DNA from 3 places in the Kitasatospora cineracea genome. Region 3 is predicted to be linked to each of the others. Evidence: riboswitches for the same ligand, from Rfam matches in the RefSeq annotation. Region 3 holds a riboswitch; each other region holds the start of a gene.
What was found. A riboswitch is a leader RNA that binds a small molecule or an ion and turns the genes downstream of it on or off. The one in region 3 is predicted to bind cyclic di-AMP.

Region 1 (7,379 bases), 2.2 Mb from region 3:
CGGTATGACTTCCCGACCGAAGGACAGTGTTACGCACCGGCGGTGTCGGAATGGTGGGGGACAGGTTGCGAAAAGGTGTGGACGGCGCGCCACCGGCGCGTTCCCACCCTGGTCGGCGCCCCCGCGGGCTCAGGGCCCGGTCTGCTCCGCGGCGGCCCGCGCGGAGTCCTGCTCCACCGGCAGGTCCGGGGCGGAGACGGCGTCCTTCAGCGGGCCGGGACCGGTGCGGTGCTCCGGCGCGGCGTGCGCGCTGGGGGCGGCGAGGGAGGCGACCACCCCGACGGCGAGCGAGGCAAAGGCGAGCAGGCTGCGCTTCTTCATACCGTGGAGAACGCGGCAGCGCCCCGGAGGTCACGCGCCTTCCGCACCGGGCCAGTTGGCCAGGCCCTCGACCAGCACCCCGGTCAGCCGCTCCAGCGTGACGTCCGTCCCCTCGGCGAGCTGGAACGCCCCCGCCGTGGTCAACGAGGCGTACCCGTGGGCCGCGGCGCGCAGTGTCCGCACCGCGTGCACCGCCTCCGAGCCCTCCAGGTCGTAGCCGCGCAGCACCGCGAACAGCACCCCCACCATCCGCTCGGCGGCCGCGGCCAGCTCCGGGTCCGGGTCCGGCACCTGCGGCAGCGCCGCGTACCGGAGGGGGTGGCTCAGCGCGTACCCGGCGTACGCGGCGAGCAGGGCGCGCACCGCCCCGTCCCGGGAGTGGCCGAGGACGGCGGCGGCCAGGTGGTCGGCCAGCTCCCCGGTGGTGCGGACGGCGACCAGGCGGCGCAGTTCGGGCAGGCCGCCCGCCACGTGCTTGTACAGCGAGGGGGTGGCGACGCCCGCCCTGGCGGCGACCGCGGCCAGGGTGAGCGCCTCGGCGCCGCGCTCGTCGACCAGTTCGAGGGCGTGGTCCACCACGGCGGCGGTGGAGAGTCCGGCGCGGGGCATCAGCGGGCGCTCCCGCCGGTGCCGGCCGGCTCGGCCAGGAAGGGCAGCAGGGCGTCGGCGACGGCCTGCGGGTGACCGGCCATCGGGTAGTGGCCGGCGCCCTCGATCATCACCTTGCGGCCGCGCAGCGCGGCGGCCTGCCGGTCGGCGACCAGCTCCGGCTTCGGGAAGTCCGGGTCCTTGTCGCCCATCAGCACCAGGGCGGGCACGTCGACGGCCGCGCACCAGCCGACCGGCGCCGAGTCGCCCTTCAGGTAGCCGCGCAGCGCCGCCTTGCGGGCGGGCTCGCGGAGCATCGCGGCCAGCCCGGCCCGGTAGTCCTCGAAGTCGGCGGGGCGGCTGGTGGCCGGGTAGTAGAACTTCTGCATCGTGCCCCACAGGCCGGGGAACGCGGTGACCAGCGGGGCGGCCAGGCCGAACAGCGCCTTCTGGAAGCCGTTCAGCGGCAGGTTCTCGATGAACGCGTCGATCAGCACCACGCCGCCGGTGCGCTCGGGGGCGAGCGCGGCGGCCCGGACCACGGTGGCGCCGGTGTAGGAGCTGCCGACCAGGACGGTGCCGCGCAGGTCCAGGTGGGCCAGCAGGGCCGCCAGGTCCTCGGCGATCGCGGCCGGGGTGTGGTCGGTGAAGCCGGTCGAGGACTCGCCCATGCCGCGCAGGTCCATGGTGACCACCCGGTGCCCGGCGGCGCTCAGCAGCGGGGCGAGGTGGCGGTAGACGGCGCGCTTGTCGAGCATGCCGGGCAGCAGGACGACCGGGACGCCGGAGCCGGGGGCGTCGTCGTAGGCGATCCGGCCGCCGGTGACGTCGAGGTACCGGGTGGTGGTGCCGAGGGTGCTGTTCATCGCGGGCCTCCTGGCGGGCGTCCGGCGCTCCGGGCTCTCCAGGCCCGGCTGCTGCCGATAGCCATAAAGCTAAGGCTAATAGCCTTAGCTGTCAACCCCCGGCCCGGCTCCGGTTCCCGCCACCGCCTCCCGCCCTCAGATCCCGTCCACCTTGAACGGGTCGTGCTCGGCGAGCAGCTTCTCCAGCCGGGCCTGGTCGACCCGGCTGGTGATCGCGCCCTCGTCCTGGCGGTCGCGGACCACCTTGGCCAGCGTGAACGCGGAGGTGATCACGTAGAGCAGCCCGACCCCGAGGAAGGCGCGCATCCAGGCGCTGACCGGGAGGTACGCGATCCCGAGGGCGAGCGCGGCGGTGGCGAACCCGAAGGAGGCGACGGCCTGCAGGTAGTAGGCGGAGGTGGTGCGGTGCGGCACGGATGCGGTCATGCGCCCAGGGTCCCGCCGGGGCGGGAGGGGGTCGTGAGTACGGATACTCAACCGCCCCGTCACGGTCCGTCATGTCCGAAACCGGGTACCTTGGCGAACCGTCACAAATCGCCCATAGGGCGTCAGGAAAGTTTCACTGCACCTCGGTGGGCGCTTGGAATCATGGGGTCCATAGGATTAACGTTTGATAACGCAGCGCGGTCGGCAACGCCGTAACCATGCGGCACCGTGCGCCACGCCTAATCCATCCGGACCTGCCCCCCGGGGCCGGTCCAGGAGCCGGGGAACCACGTTCCACCGGGGTGAATCGGAACGGCCCTGGGCCCGACCGTAGGAGACCTTCCACCTCCGAACCCGTCAGCTAACCCGGTCGGCGGCAGGGAAGGAAGGAGCGCGCCCCCGTGGCGTCGACCCACACCGAGAGCACCGGCACCCAGCTCCTCGACCACCCGGTCGGGACCGAGGCCGTCCGGCACCGGCTGCCCCGTCAGACCCGGACCGGCGCGCCCCTGCTGGGCGTCACCGCGATGACCGCCGCCCTCGGCGCCACCGGCCTCGCCGCCGCCCCCGCCCAGGCCGCCGCCACGCCGGCCCCGGCCCCCGTCACCGCCGCCGACGAAGCCTCCGACGGCCTGCTCGCCGCCGACCCCGGCCTCGCCCTGGCCGCCCGCATCCTGCAGCAGGCCGACGGGCAGCGCACCGCCGCCGAGGAGTCGGCCCGGGTCGCCGCCGCGCAGGAGGCCCAGGCCAAGCGCGCCGAGCGGCAGGCCGAGGCCGGGTCCGACCGGTCCGCGCCCGCCCTGCCGGTGGCCGGGTACCAGCTGGCCGCGCCGTTCGCCCAGGCCGGGGAGCACTGGGCCCACCTGCACACCGGCCTGGACTTCGCCGCCCGCACCGGCACCCCCGTCACCGCCGTCACCGGCGGCACCGTCACCTCGGCCGGCTGGTCCGGCGCCTACGGCTACCGGGTCATCCAGACCCTCCCCGACGGCACCGAGCTCTGGTACTGCCACCTCTCCCGGATCGCCACCGCCTCCGGCCCGGTCGCCCCCGGCACCGTCCTCGGCGCGGTCGGCGCCACCGGCAACGTCACCGGCCCGCACCTGCACCTCGAGGTCCGCCCCGGCGGCGCCGCCCCCGTCGACCCGCTGCCCTGGCTCCGGCAGCTCGGCCTCCAGCCGTAGGGCCCGTCCTCAGCTCGCCTGGCCGGTCGGCATGACGGTGACCTGCTGGAGGTTGACGCGCGGCGGCAGGGCGGCCAGGAACCCGACCGTCCTGGCGATGTCGCCGGGAACGAGCCACTCCACCGTCTCCCTGGAACCGGCCAGCCAGTCGAGCGCGCCCCGGTCGGTGACGTGGTCCTGGAGCTCCGTCCCGACGATGCCGGGCTCGATCGTCGAGACCCGGACGTGCTTCGCGCCCAGCTCGGCCCGCAGGTGGCGCGAGAGGTGGGTGACGTAGGCCTTGGTCGCGGAGTAGACGGCGAAGGTCGGGAAGATGTTCTGCGCCGCGATCGACGAGGTGTTGACCAGGTCGGCGACGCCGCGCTCGGCCGCGGCCGCGACCAGCTGCGGGGTGAACGCGCCGATGACGTTCATCAGCCCGGAGACGTTGAGGTCGATCTGCCGCTGCCACTGGTCCACGGCCACCTCCTCGACCGGCGCCGGGAGCATCACCCCGGCGTTGTTGAACAGCAGGTCCGCGCCGCCCAGTTCGGCGGCGACCCGGTCGGCGGCCGCCCGCACCGCGGCCCGGTCGGTGACGTCCGCGGCGATCGCCAGCGCGGTTCCGCCGGCCCGCTCGATCCGGTCGGCCAGCGCGGCCAGCCGCTCGGCGCGGCGGGCCAGCACGACGACCCGGGCACCGAGCCCGGCGAGCTCCTCGGCGGTGGCCTCGCCGATGCCGCTGGAGGCGCCGGTGACCACGGCGGTGCGGCCGGCGAGGGGCAGGGAGGTGAACGTGGACATGGTGGACCTTCCTTGCAGGACACGGGAGTTGCGGCACCGGAGGCTCCGGCCGCTGTTCCAGCACACCAGCCCGGCGGCCCCGCGGACGGCCCCGGGCGGACCCTGCGCCGACTGGTACCGCCAGGGCCACCCACGGCCCGCCGGGGCGCCCCCGCAGCCCGCACACTTGGTCCATGGAACGCAGCAGGGAAATCGCCGACTTCCTCCGCACCCGGCGCGCCGCGATCGCCCCGGGACCGGCCGGGCTGCCCGCGGACGGCCGGGTGCGGCGGGTGCCCGGTCTGCGCCGCGACGAGGTGGCCCGGCTGGCCGGCGTCAGCACCGAGTACTACACGCGCCTCGAACAGGGCCGGGCCGGGCGCCCGTCCACCGAAGTGGTCCAGGCGCTGGCCCGCGCCCTGCGGCTCGACCCCTCGGAGCGCGAGCACCTGGCCGACCTGCTGCTCCCCGCCGAGCACGCGGCCCGCCGCGCCCCGGAACGGCCGCAACGGGTCAGGCCGGGGCTGCACCTGATGCTGGAGACCCTGGCGCACGTCCCGGCGTTCGTCCTCGGCCGGCGCACCGACGTCCTGGCCGCCAACCGCCTCGCCCGGGAGGTCCTCGTCGACTTCGACGCGCTCCCGGCCACCCGCCGGAACATGGCCCGCTACTACCTGCTCGACCCGCAGGCCCGCGAACGGGTCGGCGACTGGGCGACGATCGCCGCCGAGACCGTGGCCATGCTCCGGCTGGAGGCCGGCCGCCGCCCCGACGACCGCAGGCTCGCCGAGCTGATCGGCGAACTCACCCTGCGCTGCCCGGAGTTCACCGCCTGGTGGAACGACCACCGGGTGCTCCGCCGCACCCACGGCGCCAAGCACTACGTCCACCCGCTGGTGGGCGACCTGCACTTCTCCTACGAGTCCTTCCAGGCCCCCGGCGACCCCGACCAGACGCTGTGCGTCTACTCCGTGGAACCCGCCTCCCCCACCGCCGACGCCCTGCGCCTGCTGGCCGGCTGGAGCGCCCCCGCCGCCACCTGACCGGCGGGGCCGCCCCGGGGCCCTCAGTACTCCTCGGGGGCCAGCTCCGGGAACTCCTCCAGCAGCAGCCGCGGCAGCCCCGGGACGGTCCACTCGCCGCACAGGTCGATCGCGGCCTGCGCCACCGCCTCCTCGAACTCCTCGAACGCGCCGGAGAGTTCGGCCGGCATCGGCAGCCCGAGAGCGTTCAGCTCGGCCAGGTTGCGGTAGCTGCGCCGCATCAGGCCCTGCTCCAGCAGCCGCCGCGCCCCGTCGGTGGAGACGCCGATCAGCAGCGGCCGCCCGGGCTGGTCCCAGTGGCCGTCCCCGTCCAGGCCCGGCACCCGGTCGAAGGCGGCGAACCGCTCCGGCTCGGGCAGTTCGCGGAACGCCGCCAGCCACTCCCGGACCGGGCCCGGGTCGTCGGTCGGCACCCCGTCCGCGCGCAGCAGCAGCGCGTACAGCCGGGGCCAGGTCACCAGGTCGGCGCGGCGCAGCAGCGAGAGCAGCACCTCGCCCTGCCAGTCGGCCTCCGCGCGGAGCTTCTCCGCCCGCTTGGCGTTCAGCCGCCGGGCCGCCCGCTGCCACTCGATCAGCAGCCGCACCGCCGCCGGGTAGGCCGCCGGGTCGCCGTCCGGCTGCACGTACAGGTGGAGCTGCTCGTAGAGCAGGTGCTCCAGCACGGGGGAGGTGAGCTCCGGCAGGCCGTCGTGCAGCCGGGCCCCGCCCAGCTCCAGCAGGGTCAGGACCGTCCGCACCGCCGGTTCGGGGACGGGGTCGAGCCCCGCCTCGGCCGCCCAGTCCAGCAGGTCGGCGGCACGGGTGCGGGGAAGCAGGTGCAGGTCGTCGTCGTCCACCCCGGTACGGTAGCCGGTCCCCGGACGGCCGCCGGGTAGGGTCGGCCGGCATGGAGACCCTCCGGCTGCGCGGCCCCCGGCTCACCCTGCGCGAGTACCGGCACACCCCGGAGGAGGCGGCCGCCCTGCACGCCGTGCACGGCGACCCCGCGACGGTCCGCCACCTCCCGTTCGGGCCGCGGGACTTCGAGGACTGCGCCGACCAGCTCGAGCTGTACCTGGAGGCCGCCGAGGAGGAGCCCCGGACGCACTACCGGCTGGCCGTCGACGACCCGGCGGGCGAGCCGGTCGGCCAGGCCGCGCTCACCCGAGAGGACGGGCACGCCGCCCAGCTGGGCTGCGTGCTGCGCCGCGACACCTGGGGCCGCGGCTACGCGGCCGAGGCCACCGCCCTGCTGTGCGTGCTCGGCTTCGGGACACTGGGCCTGTACCGGCTGGCGGCCCGCTGCGACCCCGCCAACACCGCCGCGGTCCGGGTGCTGGAGCGGGCCGGGTTCCAGTACGAGGGCCGGATCCGGGCCGACTCCCACCGGGACGGCCGGTGGCACGACGCGCTGCAGTACGCGCTGCTCGCCCCCGAGTGGCCCGGACCGCCGTGGCCCGGCCCGCCGCGGTCCGGCCCGGGGTGGCCCGGACCGCAGGGCGGACCGGGGGGTTAACCCCACCACGAACTCGGCAGCAGGCGTCATTACGCCAGGTGGGGTCGCGGCGGCAGATTGGTACCTGTGCCCGGTACCGCCGACCGGCGGGGCCGCCCGACGACCCGAAGGACCGCGGATGTCTACCGCTGAGTACCCCGCCACCACCCCCGGCGGCCACCCCGACCGACCCGGGTTCTGGCGCGCCCCGTTCGCCCGGCAGAGCTTCCGGGAGCTCGGCTACGCGATCACCGGCCTGCCGGTGGCCGTGTTCGGCTTCTGCCTGGTCACTCCGATGTTCTTCGCCGGCGTGGGCCTCGCCATCACCGTCCTCGGCCTGCCCGTCCTCGGCCTGCTGCTGGTCGTCGCCCGCGGCCTCGGCGCCGCCGAGCGGGGGCGCGTCCGCACCATGCTCGGCGAGGAGCTGCCCGCCCCGCCCGCCGTGGTGGTCACCCGCGAGGGCTTCTGGGGCCGGATCACCGCCCGGCTCGCCGACCCGCCCGGCTGGAAGGCCGTGCTGCACCAGTTCGCCATGCTGCCCTGGGCGATCCTCAGCTTCGCCCTCTCGATCACCTTCTTCTGCCTGGGCTGGGCGCTCGCCCTGTTCCCGGTCTACCAGTGGGTGTTCCGCCGCTACACCTCCTGGGACGGCTACCGGGTCGCCGACTGGCGCGACTCGAACGGCGTGCAGCACGTCTACGAGCTGACCTCGTCC
Region 2 (7,379 bases), 530 kb from region 3:
CGCCGTCCGGGTCCTCGGCCAGCACGCACTGCAGCGGCGAGTAGCCGTTCCGGTCGGCCGGCGGGTCCAGCACCGGCAGCTTCTCCCAGCCCGGCCGCCGCACCAGGGTGCCCGGCCGCCCGGCGGCCAGCCGGTCGTACAGCTCCTCGCAGCGCGCCAGCTCCGCCACCGGGTCGGCCAGCCGCAGCACCAGGCCGCCGCGCCGCTCCGGGGTGTGCACCCGGACCTTGCCGCGCAGCACCGACACCACCGCCTTCCGGCTGCCCGGCCCGTACCCGAACCGGCCGTAGATCACCGGCTCGGACGCCGTCAGCACCGCCACCGGCTCCCCGGCCGCCCGCACGTCGTCCAACTGCCGGCGCATCAGCGCGGTCAGCGCGCCGCGCCGCCGATGGGTCGGCAGCACGCCCACCATCGTCACCCCCGCGGCCGGCACCACCGCCCCGCCCGGCACCGCCAGCCGGAAGCTGAACGCCCCCGCCCCGCCCACCGTCCGCCCGCCCTCGCAGACCGCCAGCGAGCGCCCCACCTCGGTCAACTCCCGCCACAGCGCCCGGGCCTCCGGCGCCTCCTCGACACCGCCGAAGGCCACGTCGATCGTCCGGTACCAGCTCTCCCACTCCTCGGCGCGCAACGGACGTACGGTCAGCTCGGGGTGTCGAATCGTCATGCCGCCCTCCCTATCACCGCCCCCGACCCCCGGCGAGCGAATAACCGCCCCGCCGCCGACGTGTCCCGGCGGCCGAAACCCGCCGGGCCCGGCACCGCCCGCTGCACCCGGTGCCACCCGCCCCGTCGACGCGGGCACCCGCGGTGGATAAGGTCGGTCCCCATGGCCGGCAGCGCGCGTCCCAGTGCGACGGGCCGGGACGGCGGACCGTCCCGCGAACCCGTGACGGCCCGGCTGCGCGCGGCGCTGTACCGGGCCCGGCGCAGGCTGCGCCGCACCGGGGTCGACTACTTCCGCGGCGACGGCGCCGACTGGTGGGCGTTCGCCGCGCTCGCCCTGCTCGTCCCGCTGCTGGTGCTGCTCAACGTCCTCGTCCCGGACTGGGCCCCGCCCACCGCCCTGGTGCTGCCGGTGCTGGCCGGCGCGCTGCTGCTGCGCCCCGGCACCCTGGTGCTGCTGTACGCCGTCGCCGCCGCCGGGCTGATCACCGAGTCGCTGGTGCACACCGGCGAACAGGTGGCCAGCGAACGCCCCGAGGCGTACACCCACGGCGTCACCCCCGGCGCCGCCCTGGTGGTCGGCGCGGTCGGCGTCGCCGGCCTGCTGGTCGCCCAGTTCCGCCGCCGGATCGGCGTGCCCTGGCGCGGCGGCTCCACCATGCTCTTCGACCTGCGCGAACGGATCCGGGTGCAGGGCCGCGTCCCGCACCTGCCCGACGGCTGGCACACCGACACCGCGCTCCGCCCGGCCGGCGGCCAGTCCTTCTCCGGCGACTTCATGGTCGCCGCCCGCACCGGCCCGGTGCTCGAAGTGGTGCTCGCCGACGTCTCCGGCAAGGGCATGGACGCCGGCAGCCGCGCCCTGCTGCTCTCCGGCGCCTTCGGCGGCCTGCTCGGCTCGCTGCCCGCCCACGACTTCCTGCCCGCCGCCAACGGCTACCTGCTGCGCCAGGACTGGGCCGAGGGCTTCGCCACCGCCGTCCACCTGGTGGTCGACCTGGACACCGGCGAGTACGAACTCCTCTCGGCCGGCCACCTGCCCGGCATGCACCGCCTGGCCGGGGCGGGCCACTGGGAGGTCAAGGAGGCCGAGGGCCCGCTGCTCGGCGTCTACGACGGCGCCAAGTTCGAAGGCGTGCGCGGTACTTTGGGACCCGGCGACGTGCTGATGCTGTGCACCGACGGCATGGTGGAGGTCCCCGGCCGGGACCTGGGCGAGGGCATGGACCGGCTGATGGGCGAGGCCGACCGGCTGGTCGCCACCATCCCGGCGGCCGGCCGCCCCGGGGCCGCGGTCCGGCTGATCGACAGCGTGGCCAAACACGTCAACGACGACCGGGCGGTGCTGCTGGTCTGGCGCCGCTGAGCCCCGCCGGGGCCGCGGTCGAGCGGCGTCGGGGCGGTGGCGGTGCGACGGCGGTGCGGTGGCCCGGAAGCGCTGCCGGGTGCGGGGGAGCGGTGTGCACGGAGTGCCCACGGAGTGTCAAACCCGGGCGTTGATCTTCGGCCAATTCCGGTGCCCGGCCCGGCCGGTGGGCCGCCGACCGGCCTGCCTGCCGGTTTGCCGCCCGGGCCGCCGCGGACCGCCTCCCGCCGACGCTCCGTCAGAACCCGTCCGCTATCGTCACGGTCGGCGGAAATCAGTCCCACCACCCGGGTTGGAGCCCCCGGCGACGGGGCAAGTCCTTTACGCAGTCCGCACGAGCGACCACACTGAGTCCGGATGGAGTGGTGGGGACACGGGGGGCAGGGGCCGGTTTCCGCCTGGAGCCGTCGGCGGTTCCGACCTGAATCCCCGCCACGAATCGAGGAAGTGAGTCCCGGTGGCCTTCTCCGTCTCCGCCCTTGTCCTGTTCGGCGTCATCGTCGCCATCTTCATCCGCAACAAGCAGATGAAGGGCGGGCACGCCATCGTCGCCGCGCTGTTCGGCTTCATGCTCAGCCAGTCGACCATGGCCGGTCCGATCCAGCAGTTCCTCAACTCGGTCTCCAAGGCCATCGCCGGCATCGCGGGCTGACACCCCGCCGGCACCGGGGGGAGCGCGTTCCGAGGGGCGGGGGCACCCCCGTTCCGGACCAAAGTCCCGCCCGCGGGTGACCAGGGTCACCCGCTCCGTCACGCCAGGTCAGCGCCCGGGCGCATACGGTGGCCGAAGTCGCCCACCGTATGTGGTTCGTGGGCGCATCGTCATGATCCCGTACGCGCACCGCAGCCCGCCGTCGGCGGAGCGTGACCTGGCGGACCGTCAGCCCCCTCCCGAGCCCGGGACCGGGGCCTACCGGCGCTTGCCAGCTCCGCGAACCGTGGGTTTTGCTTCCTCCGCAGCCCGGACATCGGCCGGGCTGGCCGCCGAGCGGAACGCCTAGTCCTGCCGCCGCCCGGTGCCGACCAGAGACCACGCCACGGCAGGAGCGGGGGAACCACAGGTAGTACGCCGGACCCGGAACGCACGGGGACGGCTCGGGGTGAAGCCGCGGAGACCGCGGCCGGGCAACTCTCGCCCGAACCCGACAGCTCACCTCGCAGGCGTCGGAGAGGAACAGCTTCATGTCCGCTCAGGGCAAGCACCGCAAGCCGCGCCTGGCCACCGTCGTCCGCATCGCCATCGCCGCCGGCGTCGCCGGCGCCGCGGTCGGCCTCCCGGTCACCGCCGCCTCCGCGCACACCGCCGACCAGCACGACGGCGGCCGCCAGTGGGCCAACGTCTCGGTCGACGCCACCCCCGTCGCCGACACCACCGGCTCCGCCGCCCAGCAGGCCGCGGCCGAGACCTACAAGGTCGCCTCCGGCGACACCCTCTCCAAGATCGCCGCCGCGAAGAACGTGGACGGCGGCTGGGAGAAGCTCTACCAGGACAACCGCTCGGTCATCGGCGGCAACCCGAACCTGATCTACCCGGGCCAGCAGCTGACCGTCAACGGCCAGGCCGCCGCGGCGACTTCGTCCGCCCCGGCCGCCTCCTCGGACGCCGCGGCCCCCGCCGCCGCCCCGAAGACCTCGACCAAGTCGAGCAGCACCGGCACCGCGAAGGCCAAGGCGCAGACCCAGACCCAGACCCAGGCCCCGGCTCCGACCCAGAAGTCGACGTCCTCGTCCTCCTCCTCGTCCGCCGCGAAGTCGTCGACCGCCACCACCTCCGGCAGCTCCGCCGCGAGCTCCTCCTCCGGCTACGTCGCCCCCGCACCGGGCAGCGTCACCACCGGTTACAAGGTGGCGGGCTCCAGCTGGTCCAGCGGCTACCACACCGGCATCGACTTCCCGGTCTCCACCGGCACCAGCCTCAAGGCCGTCGCCAACGGCACCGTGGTCTCGGCCGGCAACGGCGGCGCCTACGGCAACCAGGTCGTCATCAAGCTCGCCGACGGCAAGTACGCCCAGTACGCGCACCTCTCCTCGATCTCCGTCTCGGCCGGCCAGTCCGTGACGGCGGGGCAGCAGATCGGCCTGTCCGGCGCCACCGGCAACGTCACCGGCCCGCACCTGCACTTCGAGATCCGCACCACCCCGGACTACGGCTCCGACATCGACCCGGTCGCCTACCTGGCCGCCCACGGCGTCAACGTCTGACCCCCGGCACCACACCCCCGAAGGCCCCGCGCTCCGCTGCGCGGGGCCTTCGGGCTGTTCCCGGGTCCGGGACGGAGGGGAGAGGCCGCCCGCGGGGCGGGGAACGGCGAGGGCCCCGACCGCGTCGCGGTCGGGGCCCTGTCGTGGAGCGGGTGACGAGAATCGAACTCGCGTGACCAGTTTGGAAGACTGGGGCTCTACCATTGAGCTACACCCGCAGGAAAGCGCCCCGCCACCGCAGCGGTGGTGAGGACGGCCCCAGCGTACCTGGTCGGGTCGGTGGATTGCACACTCCTTCCCCGTTGTCGGCTCGCCGATATCGCCCCGGTCGGGGGCGGGTCGACGTGTACTCTTCTGCTCGGCACCACGGGGTGTGGCGCAGTTTGGTAGCGCGTCCGCTTTGGGAGCGGAAGGCCGTCGGTTCGAATCCGGTCACCCCGACCGTGTGCGGCAGGGTCTCGTCGGTGGCGGGGCCCTGTTGTCGTTGCGGCCCGGCGCCGCCGTCCCCGCTCCCGTCCGCACCCAGGTGCCGGGCACAGTCGCTTTCGTGGTACCGGTAGGATGGACCGCTGGCGGTAGTACGGACAGCATTGCAGCCCCAACCGCCTATCGCCCTGACCGCAAGCCCCCTAGGAGACCCAACCGTGAAGAGCGCCGTCGAGACTCTGAACCCGACCCGGGTTCGACTCACCGTCGAGGTGCCCTTCGAGGAGCTCAAGCCCAGCCTCGACGCGGCGTACAAGAAGATCAACCAGCAGGTCACCGTTCCGGGCTTCCGCAAGGGCAAGATCCCGAACAAGGTGATCGACCAGCGCTTCGGTCGTGGCGCGGTGCTGGAGGAGGCCGTCAACGACGCGCTTCCGCGCTTCTACACGCAGGCCGTCGACGAGGGCCAGATCGACGTGCTGGGCCAGCCCGACATCACCGACATCGAGGGTGTCGAGAACCTGGCCGACGGCGGGGACCTCAAGTTCACCGCCGAGGTCGACGTGCGCCCCGAGGTCACCCTCCCCGAGTTCGCCGAGATCGCGGTCGTGGTCGACCCGGTCGTGGTCGGCGACGAGGACGTCGAGAAGTCCCTCGAGCAGCTGCGCGAGCGCTTCGCCTCCGTCAAGGACGTCGAGCGCGCCGCGGGCGAGAACGACATCGTGGTGATCGACCTGGAGGCCAAGGTCGACGGCGAGGTGCCGGAGGACGGCACCGCCACCGGCGTGAGCTACGAGATCGGCTCCGGCCGCCTGCTGGACGGCATCGACGAGGCCGTGGTCGGCCTGTCCGCCGGCGAGTCCAAGACCTTCACCACCACCCTCAAGGGCGGCACCCAGGTCGGCAAGGACTCCGAGGTCACCGTCACCGTGACCACCGTCCAGGAGAAGGAACTCCCCGAGCTGGACGACGAGTTCGCGCAGCTGGCGAGCGAGTTCGACACCCTCGAGGAGCTCCGCGCCGACTCCGTCAAGCGCCTCGAGCGCATGAAGGAGTTCGACCAGGCCACCCAGGCCCAGGAGAAGGTCCTCGACGAGCTGCTCGCGCGGGTCGAGATGGACTACCCGGAGAAGCTGCTCGCGGACGAGATCGGCACCCGCAAGCACAACCTGGAGCACCACCAGCTGGAGCCGATGGGCCTGACCCTCGACACCTACCTCGCCTCCCAGGACAAGTCCCGCGAGGACTACGAGAAGGAGACCGAGGAGCAGGCGAAGAAGGGCATCAAGACCCAGTTCGTGCTGGACCAGATCGTCAAGAACGAGGAGCTGGGCGTCAACCAGGAGGAGCTCACCGAGCACCTCATCCGCCGCGCCGCCGGCTCCGGCCTGACCCCGGACCAGTTCGCCCAGCAGGTCGTCCAGGGCGGCCAGGTGCAGCTGCTGGTCGGCGAGGTCGCCCGCGGCAAGGCGCTGGCCCTGGTGGTCGAGGCCGCCAAGGTGACCGACACCAACGGCGAGACCGTCTCCTTCGAGGACGACGAGGAGGAGACCACCGAGGCTGCCGAGGCCGCCGCGGAGGAGACCTCCGAGAAGTCCGCCGAGGCCTGAGCCTCGTGACCGTCGGCCACCGACGGGACGTCTGACCGGGAACGGGCCCGGACACCGCACGGTGTCCGGGCCCGTTCGCGCGCTCCGGACGGCCCCGGCCCGCTCACCCTGCGCTCACAGCGAACAGTTCTGCGTGGGGGATTCAGGGGCGGGGCCTGCGCGTTAGGGTCGGTGGACAGCGACACACACGCAGATCGACTGAGCAGGTGGCTAAGTGACGTTCCCGCAGATGCAGATGCCTGGCCCGATGGCACCGCACGCCGCCGGCGGCGACGTGGGTGGCGGCCTGGGCGACCAGGTCTACAACCGGCTGCTCAACGAGCGCATCATCTTCCTCGGCCAGCAGGTCGACGACGACATCGCCAACAAGATCACCGCCCAGCTGCTGCTGCTCGCGGCGGACCCCGAGAAGGACATCTACCTCTACATCAACTCCCCGGGTGGATCCATCTCGGCCGGCATGGCGATCTACGACACCATGCAGTACATCAAGAACGACGTGGTCACCATCGCGATGGGCATGGCGGCGTCGATGGGCCAGTTCCTGCTGACCGCGGGCGCCAAGGGCAAGCGCTTCTCGCTGCCGAACGCCAACATCCTGATGCACCAGCCCTCCGCGGGCCTCGGCGGCTCCGCCACCGACATCCGGATCCAGGCCGAGCAGCTGCTGCGCACCAAGAAGCGGATGTCCGAGCTCATCGCGCACCACAGCGGCCAGTCCTTCGAGCAGATCACCGCGGACTCCGACCGCGACCGCTGGTTCACCCCGGAGGAGGCCAAGGCGTACGGCCTGATCGACGAGATCATGCACAGCGCCGCGGACGTCCCCGGTGGCGGCGGCACCGGCGCGGGCCTGGCCGGCTGACCGGCATCGCAACCCTGACCGCACGCTTCGGAGGACCAGAAACCATGAACATCCCCAGCCTGTCCGGTGCCCAGGCCCGCCTGGAGGACATGCGCGCCGAGGGCCGCTACATCGTCCCGCGCTTCGTCGAGCGCACCTCGCAGGGCATCCGCGAGTACGACCCGTACGCCAAGCTGTTCGAGGAGCGCATCATCTTCCTCGGCTCGCAGGTGGACGACGTCTCGGCGAACGACATCATGGC
Region 3 (7,379 bases):
CGAACGGCCCCCAGACCGCCTCCACGGCGGGCACCGCGCGGTCGGCCAGCTCGGCCAGCGCGGCCAGTTCCGCCCCCTCGCCGAGGCCGAGCACCAGGCTGTGCCGGCCGTCCGCGGCCCGGACGGTGCCCAGGTCCCAGGGCGCGGCCGCGCCGGTCGCCGTCTCCCGGGCCACCCGCCAGCCGTCCGCCTCCCGGACCAGCTCGACCTGCCGCTCCAGCAGCGCCGGGTAGTCGTCCACCCCGGCCAGCCGGTAGCCCAGCTCGGCGCCGACCCGCACCCGGGCCGCGTCGGCCGGCGGCTCGGCGAAGGAGGTCAGCCGCAGCGTGTACTCGGCGAAGCGCAGCCCGGCGGTCCGGGCCAGCAGGTCCCGGTCGGCCTCCTCGGAGCCGTCCGCGGAGACCGCCAGCAGCGCGGCGGTGTCCCGCCCGGCCACCGCCCGGGCCCGCTGCCCGAGCAGCCGGACGGCGGTCTCCCGCAGCCCGGGGGGCGCCTCGGCGGGCGCGGCGGGGGCCGGGCGGCCGGGCCGCAGCAGGGGCAGCGACAGCTGGGTGGCCCCGGCGGCGGCCAGCAGCAGGGCGGCCCGCCGGGACAGCGGAGCACCGGCCCGCGGCGGCCCGCCGGCCGTCGTCAGGTCGGTGACCAGGGGTTCGTCGACGAGGCTCAGATCCGTACCACCGAGCTGACCGGCATCGCGCTGACGCTCTCGTAGCGGACCCGGGCGCCGGGGTGGGGCGCGTGCACGACGACGCCCCCACCGGCGTACATGCCGACGTGGTGCCTGTCGTTGAAGAAGATCACCAGGTCTCCGGGCCGGGCTTCGGCGAGGCTCACCCGCCGGCCGGCCGAGGCCTGTTCCTGCGAGGTCCGCGGCAGGGTCACTCCGGCCTGCCGCCATGACCAGTACATCAGACCGGAGCAGTCGAAGGTGCCGGGGCCGGTCGATCCGTAGACGTACGGGGAGCCGATCTTCGAGATGGCGGCGGCCAGCGCGGCGGCGGCCCGGTCGGAGGAGGGCGGCTGGTCGCCGAGGTCGATCCGGTCGGTGCCGCGGGTGGCGCGCCGCCGGGCGGCCCGGGCGTCGTCGGCCGCGATCCCGGCCCGGTCGGCGGGGGCGAGGCCGTTCAGCAGCCGCTGGGCCCTGGCCAGCCGTTCGCGGACGTCGTCCTTGGCGGCGGCCAGCCGCTGCCGGGCCTGCTCCAGCTCGGTGAGCTTGGCGCCGGCCTCGTGCCGCCGCTCGTCGAGCCGGCGCGCCCGCTCGGCCACGTCGCGCAGCCGGTCGCCCTGCCGGGCGGTGGCCTGTTCGAGCGAGCGGGCGCCGGTGAGGTAGCCGGCCGGGTCCTGGTCCAGCATCAGCCGGACCGCGGGGTCGATGCCCTGGGCCCGGTACTGGGCGGCGGCGACGGCGCCCAGGTCGCCGCGCAGCCGGTTCAGCTCGTCCTGCCCGGCGGCGACCTGGTCCTGCAGGGTGCCGGCCTCGGCCTGCAGCCGGCGCTGCTGCTCCAGCGCGGCGTTGTACTGCTCGGAGGCCCGCTCGGCCTCCTCGTAGAGCTGGTCGACCTGCGCCTTGACCTGGTCCTTGGTCGGCGCGGGCTCGGCGTGCGCACCGCCGACGGTCAGGCCGAGCGCGCTGGTGGCGGCGGCGGTGAGCGCCAGGGCCCGGGCGAGGCGCTGGACGCCGGGCAGTGGGGTGCGGCGGGGCACGGACACGCGCGACGGCTCCGTTCTGCGACCGGCCTCCGCCGCCGTCCGCGGTCGGACGGCCGTCCTCGCGGGGGCCCGGGGGCAGAGGTTAGCGAGTCGGATCGATCCAGTCCAAACCCTGACAGCACCGAATATTTGACCATGAATCGGACACCCGAACGGAAACGGCCCGGCACCCCGTGCGGGGTACCGGGCCGACGGCTCCGACGGAGCGTCAGATCCGGACGATCCGGTTGATCGGCATGACCGTCGCCGACTCGTAGCGGACCTGCGCGCCGGTGTGCGGGGCGTGGATGATCTGCCCGTTGCCGACGTACATCCCGACGTGGTGCTGGTCGCCGTAGTAGATGATCAGGTCGCCCGGGCGGGCCTTGGAGATGTCGGTGCCCAGGCTGGTACCGGCCCCGGCCTGCGCCTGCGAGGTCCGCGGGATCGACACGCCGGCCTGCTTGTAGGCCCACTGCATCAGCCCGGAGCAGTCGAAGGTGCTCGGGCCGGCCGCGCCGTACGAGTACCAGCTGCCGAGCTTGGAGACGGCCGCGCCGACCGCGTTGCCCGAGAAGCTGGAGGACGCCGGGGCGTTCAGCTCGACCCGGGCGGTGTCGCGGGAGGCCCGCTGCGACTGCTGGGCGGCGTCGGCCTTCGCCCGGGCGTCGTCGGCGGCCTTGGCCTCGGCGGCGGCGAGCTGCTCGCGCTCCTGCTGGGTCAGCGTGTTGAGCAGGTCCTGGGCCTTGGCCAGCTTCGCCTGGACGTCCTCCTTGTCGGCCTTGAGGGCCTTGGTGGTGGTGTCCAGTTCGGCGAGCTTGGACTCGGCCTCCTTGCGCTGCGCGTCGAGCTGCGCCTGCTCGTCCTTGAAGGTCTTCAGCAGGTCGGCCTGGGTGGAGCCGACCGCGTTCAGCGCGCCGGCCTGGCCGAGGAAGGTGTCCGGGCTGCTGGAGAGCATCAGCTGCATGGTCTGCGGCATGCTGCCGGTGCGGTACTGCTCGGCGGCGATGCCGGCCAGCGCCTCGCGGGCGGTGGTGACGTGCTCCTGCTGGCAGGCGAGCTGGTCCTGGAGCTGGCCGACCTGCTGCTGCAGCGCCTGCTGCTTCTCGACCGAGGCGTTCAGCGCCTCGGTCTTGACCTCGGCCTGCTCGTTGAGCTCGTCGACCTGGGCCTTGACCTGGTCCTTGGTCGGCGCGGGGTCGGCGTGCGCACCGCTCTGGGCGGACAGCGCCACGGCAGCGGCGGCGGTGGCAGTGAGAATCGAGACCCGGGCACGGCCGACGGGCTTGGGACGGCGATGGGACGCCACGAAGGCGGACTCCTTCTTCCTCACACCGCCTACCGGGTGAGCTGACGGGTTCGGGCCGGAAGAGATGCCCTACGGCGCTTCACCGACCGCGCGCGGCGGTCGACCGGGCGCCGATTCACCCCGGGGGAACGTGGTTCCCCGGCTCCGTTCGACAGCACCCCCACAGGGGTATCCCCGTCGGCAGACCCGGTGTTGACGGTCTGCCCGCTGCGTCACGGACTCGGCGGCGACCTCCGCCGCCGCCCCCCTTGGGCGATCGACACTGCGGTGGTCGAGGCACGACCCTAGTAACCGATCCGTGATCCGTTCAAATCCTTGTCGGAAAAAAATCTGATTCTGAATCAAACACCCCGGTAAATCTGACCGAACGTGATCGATTCCTTACCCCGAGCACAGCGTTTCCCGCCATTCACCCGGGAAACACCACACCCGGGCGTGTCTCGAATCACAGGGTGATTGCGAGCCGCCCGGGCGTGTCACGACGCGTCAATTGTTGCCCGGTGGGGCGTTTGTCCGATTCGTTGGGCCGTCAGGCCCGCCCCGCTCAGACCCGGCGGATGGTGGAGATCGGCAGGGTGTCGACCTTCATCGTCTTCACCACGTCACCGGTGCGCGGCGCGTGCACCACCAGGCCGTTGCCGATGTACATGCCGACGTGGTGCCGGTCGCCGTAGTAGACGACCAGGTCGCCGGGCTGCGCGTTGTGCCAGTCGGTGCCCACGCTGGTGCCGTAGCTGCCCTGCGACTGCGAGGTGCGCGGCAGCGAGACGCCGGCCTGCTTGTACGCCCACACCATCAGGCCGGAGCAGTCGAAGGTGCTGGAGCCGGTGGCGCCCCACACGTACGCCGAACCCTGCTTGCTGAGCGCGGCCGCCACCGCGGTCGCGGCGTAGCCGCTGGCCGGCGGCAGGCTCTTCGGGTCGATCCGGTCCGCGCTGCGCGAGGCGGTGCCGCCGGAGCCCTGGAGGATCGCGGCGCGGTCCGCGGCGTTCAGCTTGGAGAGCAGCTTCTGCGCCTCGGCGAGCTTGCTCTGCACGTCGTTCTTGGCGTCGTTGAGCGCCTGGGTCTGGCTGTCCAGCTCGTGCAGGACCTGGGCGGCCTCCTGCTTCTGCTGGTCCAGGCGGCGCTGCTGGTCCTTGAGGGACTTGAGCGTCTCGGCCTGGGTGCTGGCCGCCTGCCCGAAGGAGGTGGCCTGGGTGAGGTAGTGGTCCGGGTCCGAGGAGAGCATCAGCTGCATCGACGGGTCGACGCCGCCCTGCCGGTACTGGTCGCCGGCCACCGCCGCCAGCCCGGAGGCCAGCTCGGTCAGCTGCTCCTGGCCGCGGGCCACCTGGTCCTGCAGGTCGTCGGCCTGCTTGCGCAGCTGGTCGGCCCGCTCCTTGGCGCCGTTGTACTTCTCGGCCGACTGCTCCTGCTCCTCGAGCAGCTTGTCGACCTGCGCCTTGACCTCGTCCTTGTTCGGCTGGGCCGGCGCGGCGTGCGCACTGGCCTGGGCCGTCAGGGCGACCGCGGTCGCGGCGGCGGCGGTGAACACGGAGATCCGCGCACGGCTCGGCTGCTTGGGACGGCGGTGGGAGGCCAAGGGTGAGCTCCTTCTTCCTGCTGGACTCACCCCGACGAGTGATGGTCCGGAATATAGGTTTGACGCCAGACCCTAGTGAAGTCCCAGCCCCCGCGTCCACTCCCGGGGGCTTCCGGTTCCACCTCCCCGCCCCCCTTCACCGGACCGTCACACCCCGGCCGCCCGCAGGCCCGCTGACCGCCCCTCAGCTGCGGGCCAGCCGGTTCAGCAGCAGCACCGAGGCCACCGGCCGCGCCCCCGCCTTGCGGACCCCGTCGGCCACCTCCTTGTCGGCGGAGACCACCACCACCGGACGGCCCTGCGGCTCGGCCCGCACCAGCCGCCGGATCAGCTCGTCCGCGGTCTCCCCGGTCCGGCTGAACCGCACCCGCACCCCGCGCGGCGGCGCCATGATCACCGGCACGTCCAGGTCCTGGCCGTCGAACACGCAGGTCACCTCGGCCTGGGTGCGCTGGGCCAGCATCGCCAGCCCGCCCAGCAGCCTCAACCGCTGCTGCTCCAGGGGCAGTTGCGGGTACCCGGTCTTGGTCACGTTGTAGCCGTCCACCACCAGGTGCACCTGCGGGATCGCCAGCAGCTGGTCCAGCAGCGCCGGGTCGTCCTCGGCCAGGCCGCGCCGGGCCACGTCGTGCGGCGAGGCCGAACCGGGCTCGACCGCCTCCACCAGGTCGGCCGGGCGCAGCGCGGTCACCGGCAGCGCCAGCTCGCGCTGCAGGCCCTGCGCCGACTGCAGCACGCTGTCCAGCAGCAGCCGCAGCCGCATGTCCTCGACGCTGCGGCCCTCCCGGGCGGTGCGCCGCCCGCTCTCCACCGCGGCCTCCAGCTCGGCGATCCGGTGCCGCAGCCGCCGGGCCTCGCTCTCGGCGGCGCTGCGCTCGGCCGCCGCGGCGGCCCTGGCCGCCTCCAGCTCCCCGGCCAGCCGACGGCTCTCGGCCTGCGCCCGGCGGGTGTCCGCCTCCAGCGAGCGGACCTTCTTGCGCAGCGACTCCGCCTCCTTGCGCACCCCCTCCGCCTCGACCCGGTGCCGCTCCAGCTCGCCGCGGGCGGCGGCCCGGGCCTCGGCCAGCTCCTCCTGGAGCTTCCCGGCCAGCCGGGCGGCCTCGGCGGCGGCGCCCTCGGCGTCGGCCCGCTCGGCCTCCTCGCCGGCCTCCTCGACCAGCCGGGCCCAGCCGGCCGGGCGGACCAGGTAGGCGGCGGCCGCGACGTCCATCGGGTCGGCGGCGGCCGGGACGGTGCCGGTCTCCAGCGCCTGCACCAGGTCGGGCTGGCCGAGCCGCAGCCGTTCGGCTATCCGGACCCGGAACGCCGGGTCCGACTCCAGCGCGGCGGCCAGCGCGGTCGCCGCGTACTTGGCCCGCCGGGCCGGGGTGAACTTGGCGTACGGGCGCAGCGAGGCGGGCAGTTCGCCCGCCGCGATGCCGCCGAGCGCGTCGGAGGCGATGCCGACCACCCGCCGGCGCACGCCCTCGGGCAGGGGGCGCCCGGCCGTCTCCGCGCCGTCGTGCGGCTCCGGGGCCGGGCCGGGCGCGGTCCCGTCCGTGCCCGCGGGCGCGTTCGCTGCCTCCGCCACTGTCCTCGGCTCCGATCCTGGTCCGGGCGGGCCCTCCCGGCGGGTGCCGGGCGGGCGTTGCTGTCCGCCGCTGCTGCTCAATTGTCCCGTCTACCGTGCCGCACCGACAGCACCCCGCCGACGAGTCCGCCCCGCGCCCCCGTCCGGGGCGGACGGGAACGCGGGGCGGTGGGAACTGCGTCAGCCCTGCTGGGCGTCGCCCTCGGCGGGCTCCTCGGCACCGGGACGGGCCACCAGCTCGACCTGGTCGACGGCGTTGCACCAGCGGCAGCGCACCGACTCGATGGTCTCGGACAGCACCTGGGTCTCCTCGACCTTCGACTCGCCGGAGAGGTCGAAGTGCAGGAAGTCGGTCACCCGGGACGAACGGGTGACGTCGAAGCGGGTCAGGTTGCCGCACAGGGTGCAGCGCCAGCGGGTCTCGGCGGTCGGCGCGGCAATGCTCATCAGTGGTCCCTCTCGGCTGGTCCCGGTTCCGGGCCTCCAGCCTATTGCCTGCGGCCGGACGGACGGATCACCGGTCCACAGCCCGGACGCTCACCCGGCCGGCCCAGCGCCCGGTGTCGCGGGTGCGCCCCCGAGGAATGCTGACCGGTATGGTGCTCTCCGCCCCCGCCCGGGCCGGTTCGCCGGCGGCCGAGCGGGCCGCCCGCACCCCGGTCGCCACGTACCTGCTGATCGCGCTGGCCGCCCTGGTCATGCTGCTCGGCCCGTCCGGTCCCAACCCGCTGTACGGCAGCGGCGACGCCCGGGCCTGCGCCGAGCAGCGCTACGAGCACCGCTGGGGCGCCGTCCCGGCCGAGCTGCTGGGCGGCCGCCCCCTGACGGCCGCCCAGCTGTCGGCGCTCCCCCCGGCGGCGCCCGGCTGCGTGCTGCCGGCCACCCCCGGCAAGAGCCCCGAACTGTCGGTGCTGACCGCGCTGTTCGTCCACGCGGGCTGGCTGCACCTGATCGGGAACCTGCTGTTCCTGTACGTCTTCGGTCCGGCCGTGGAGGCCCGGCTGGGCCGGGTCCGCTTCCTGGTCGGCTACCTGGCGATCGGCTACCTGGCCACCTACGGCTACGCGCTGGCCGAGTCCGGCACCCCCGACGCGGTGCGGGCGCTGGTCGGCGCGTCCGGCGCGATCGCCGGGGTGCTGGGCGCGTTCCTGCGGCTGTACCCGCGGGCCCGGGTGACCGCGCTGGTGCCGCTCCTGCTGTTCCTCCCGCTGCGCTTCCCGGCCTGGCTG

Region 1: linked by a shared signal. The riboswitch ahead of EDD39_RS04685 (M23 family metallopeptidase) and the one ahead of EDD39_RS15080 (C40 family peptidase) in region 3 are both predicted to bind cyclic di-AMP.
Region 2: linked by a shared signal. The riboswitch ahead of EDD39_RS12705 (M23 family metallopeptidase) and the one ahead of EDD39_RS15080 (C40 family peptidase) in region 3 are both predicted to bind cyclic di-AMP.

What each region holds. Positions count from the first base shown of each region.
Region 1 covers NZ_RJVJ01000001.1:1,059,927-1,067,305, reverse strand. The annotation lists gene EDD39_RS04705 (hypothetical protein) at 130-321, opposite strand; gene EDD39_RS04700 (TetR-like C-terminal domain-containing protein) at 352-930, opposite strand; gene EDD39_RS04695 (alpha/beta fold hydrolase) at 930-1,775, opposite strand; gene EDD39_RS04690 (YiaA/YiaB family inner membrane protein) at 1,911-2,201, opposite strand; cyclic di-AMP (ydaO/yuaA leader) riboswitch at 2,428-2,592, shown strand; gene EDD39_RS04685 (M23 family metallopeptidase) at 2,603-3,385, shown strand; gene EDD39_RS04680 (SDR family oxidoreductase) at 3,395-4,168, opposite strand; gene EDD39_RS04675 (helix-turn-helix domain-containing protein) at 4,342-5,190, shown strand; gene EDD39_RS04670 (hypothetical protein) at 5,214-6,026, opposite strand; gene EDD39_RS39285 (GNAT family N-acetyltransferase) at 6,077-6,685, shown strand; gene EDD39_RS04660 (sensor domain-containing protein) at 6,804-7,379, shown strand, end outside.
Region 2 covers NZ_RJVJ01000001.1:2,770,093-2,777,471, forward strand. The annotation lists gene EDD39_RS12690 (GNAT family N-acetyltransferase) at 1-670, opposite strand, end outside; gene EDD39_RS12695 (PP2C family protein-serine/threonine phosphatase) at 833-2,035, shown strand; gene EDD39_RS12700 (hypothetical protein) at 2,493-2,687, shown strand; cyclic di-AMP (ydaO/yuaA leader) riboswitch at 3,093-3,212, shown strand; gene EDD39_RS12705 (M23 family metallopeptidase) at 3,218-4,237, shown strand; tRNA gene EDD39_RS12710 (tRNA-Gly) at 4,382-4,455, opposite strand; tRNA gene EDD39_RS12715 (tRNA-Pro) at 4,605-4,678, shown strand; gene tig (trigger factor) at 4,882-6,273, shown strand; gene EDD39_RS12725 (ATP-dependent Clp protease proteolytic subunit) at 6,509-7,138, shown strand; gene EDD39_RS12730 (ATP-dependent Clp protease proteolytic subunit) at 7,183-7,379, shown strand, end outside.
Region 3 covers NZ_RJVJ01000001.1:3,303,623-3,311,001, reverse strand. The annotation lists gene EDD39_RS15090 (gluzincin family metallopeptidase) at 1-436, opposite strand, end outside; gene EDD39_RS15085 (C40 family peptidase) at 664-1,710, opposite strand; gene EDD39_RS15080 (C40 family peptidase) at 1,919-2,998, opposite strand; cyclic di-AMP (ydaO/yuaA leader) riboswitch at 3,009-3,165, opposite strand; gene EDD39_RS15075 (C40 family peptidase) at 3,543-4,580, opposite strand; gene EDD39_RS15070 (NYN domain-containing protein) at 4,765-6,150, opposite strand; gene EDD39_RS15065 (hypothetical protein) at 6,331-6,597, opposite strand; gene EDD39_RS15060 (rhomboid family intramembrane serine protease) at 6,747-7,379, shown strand, end outside.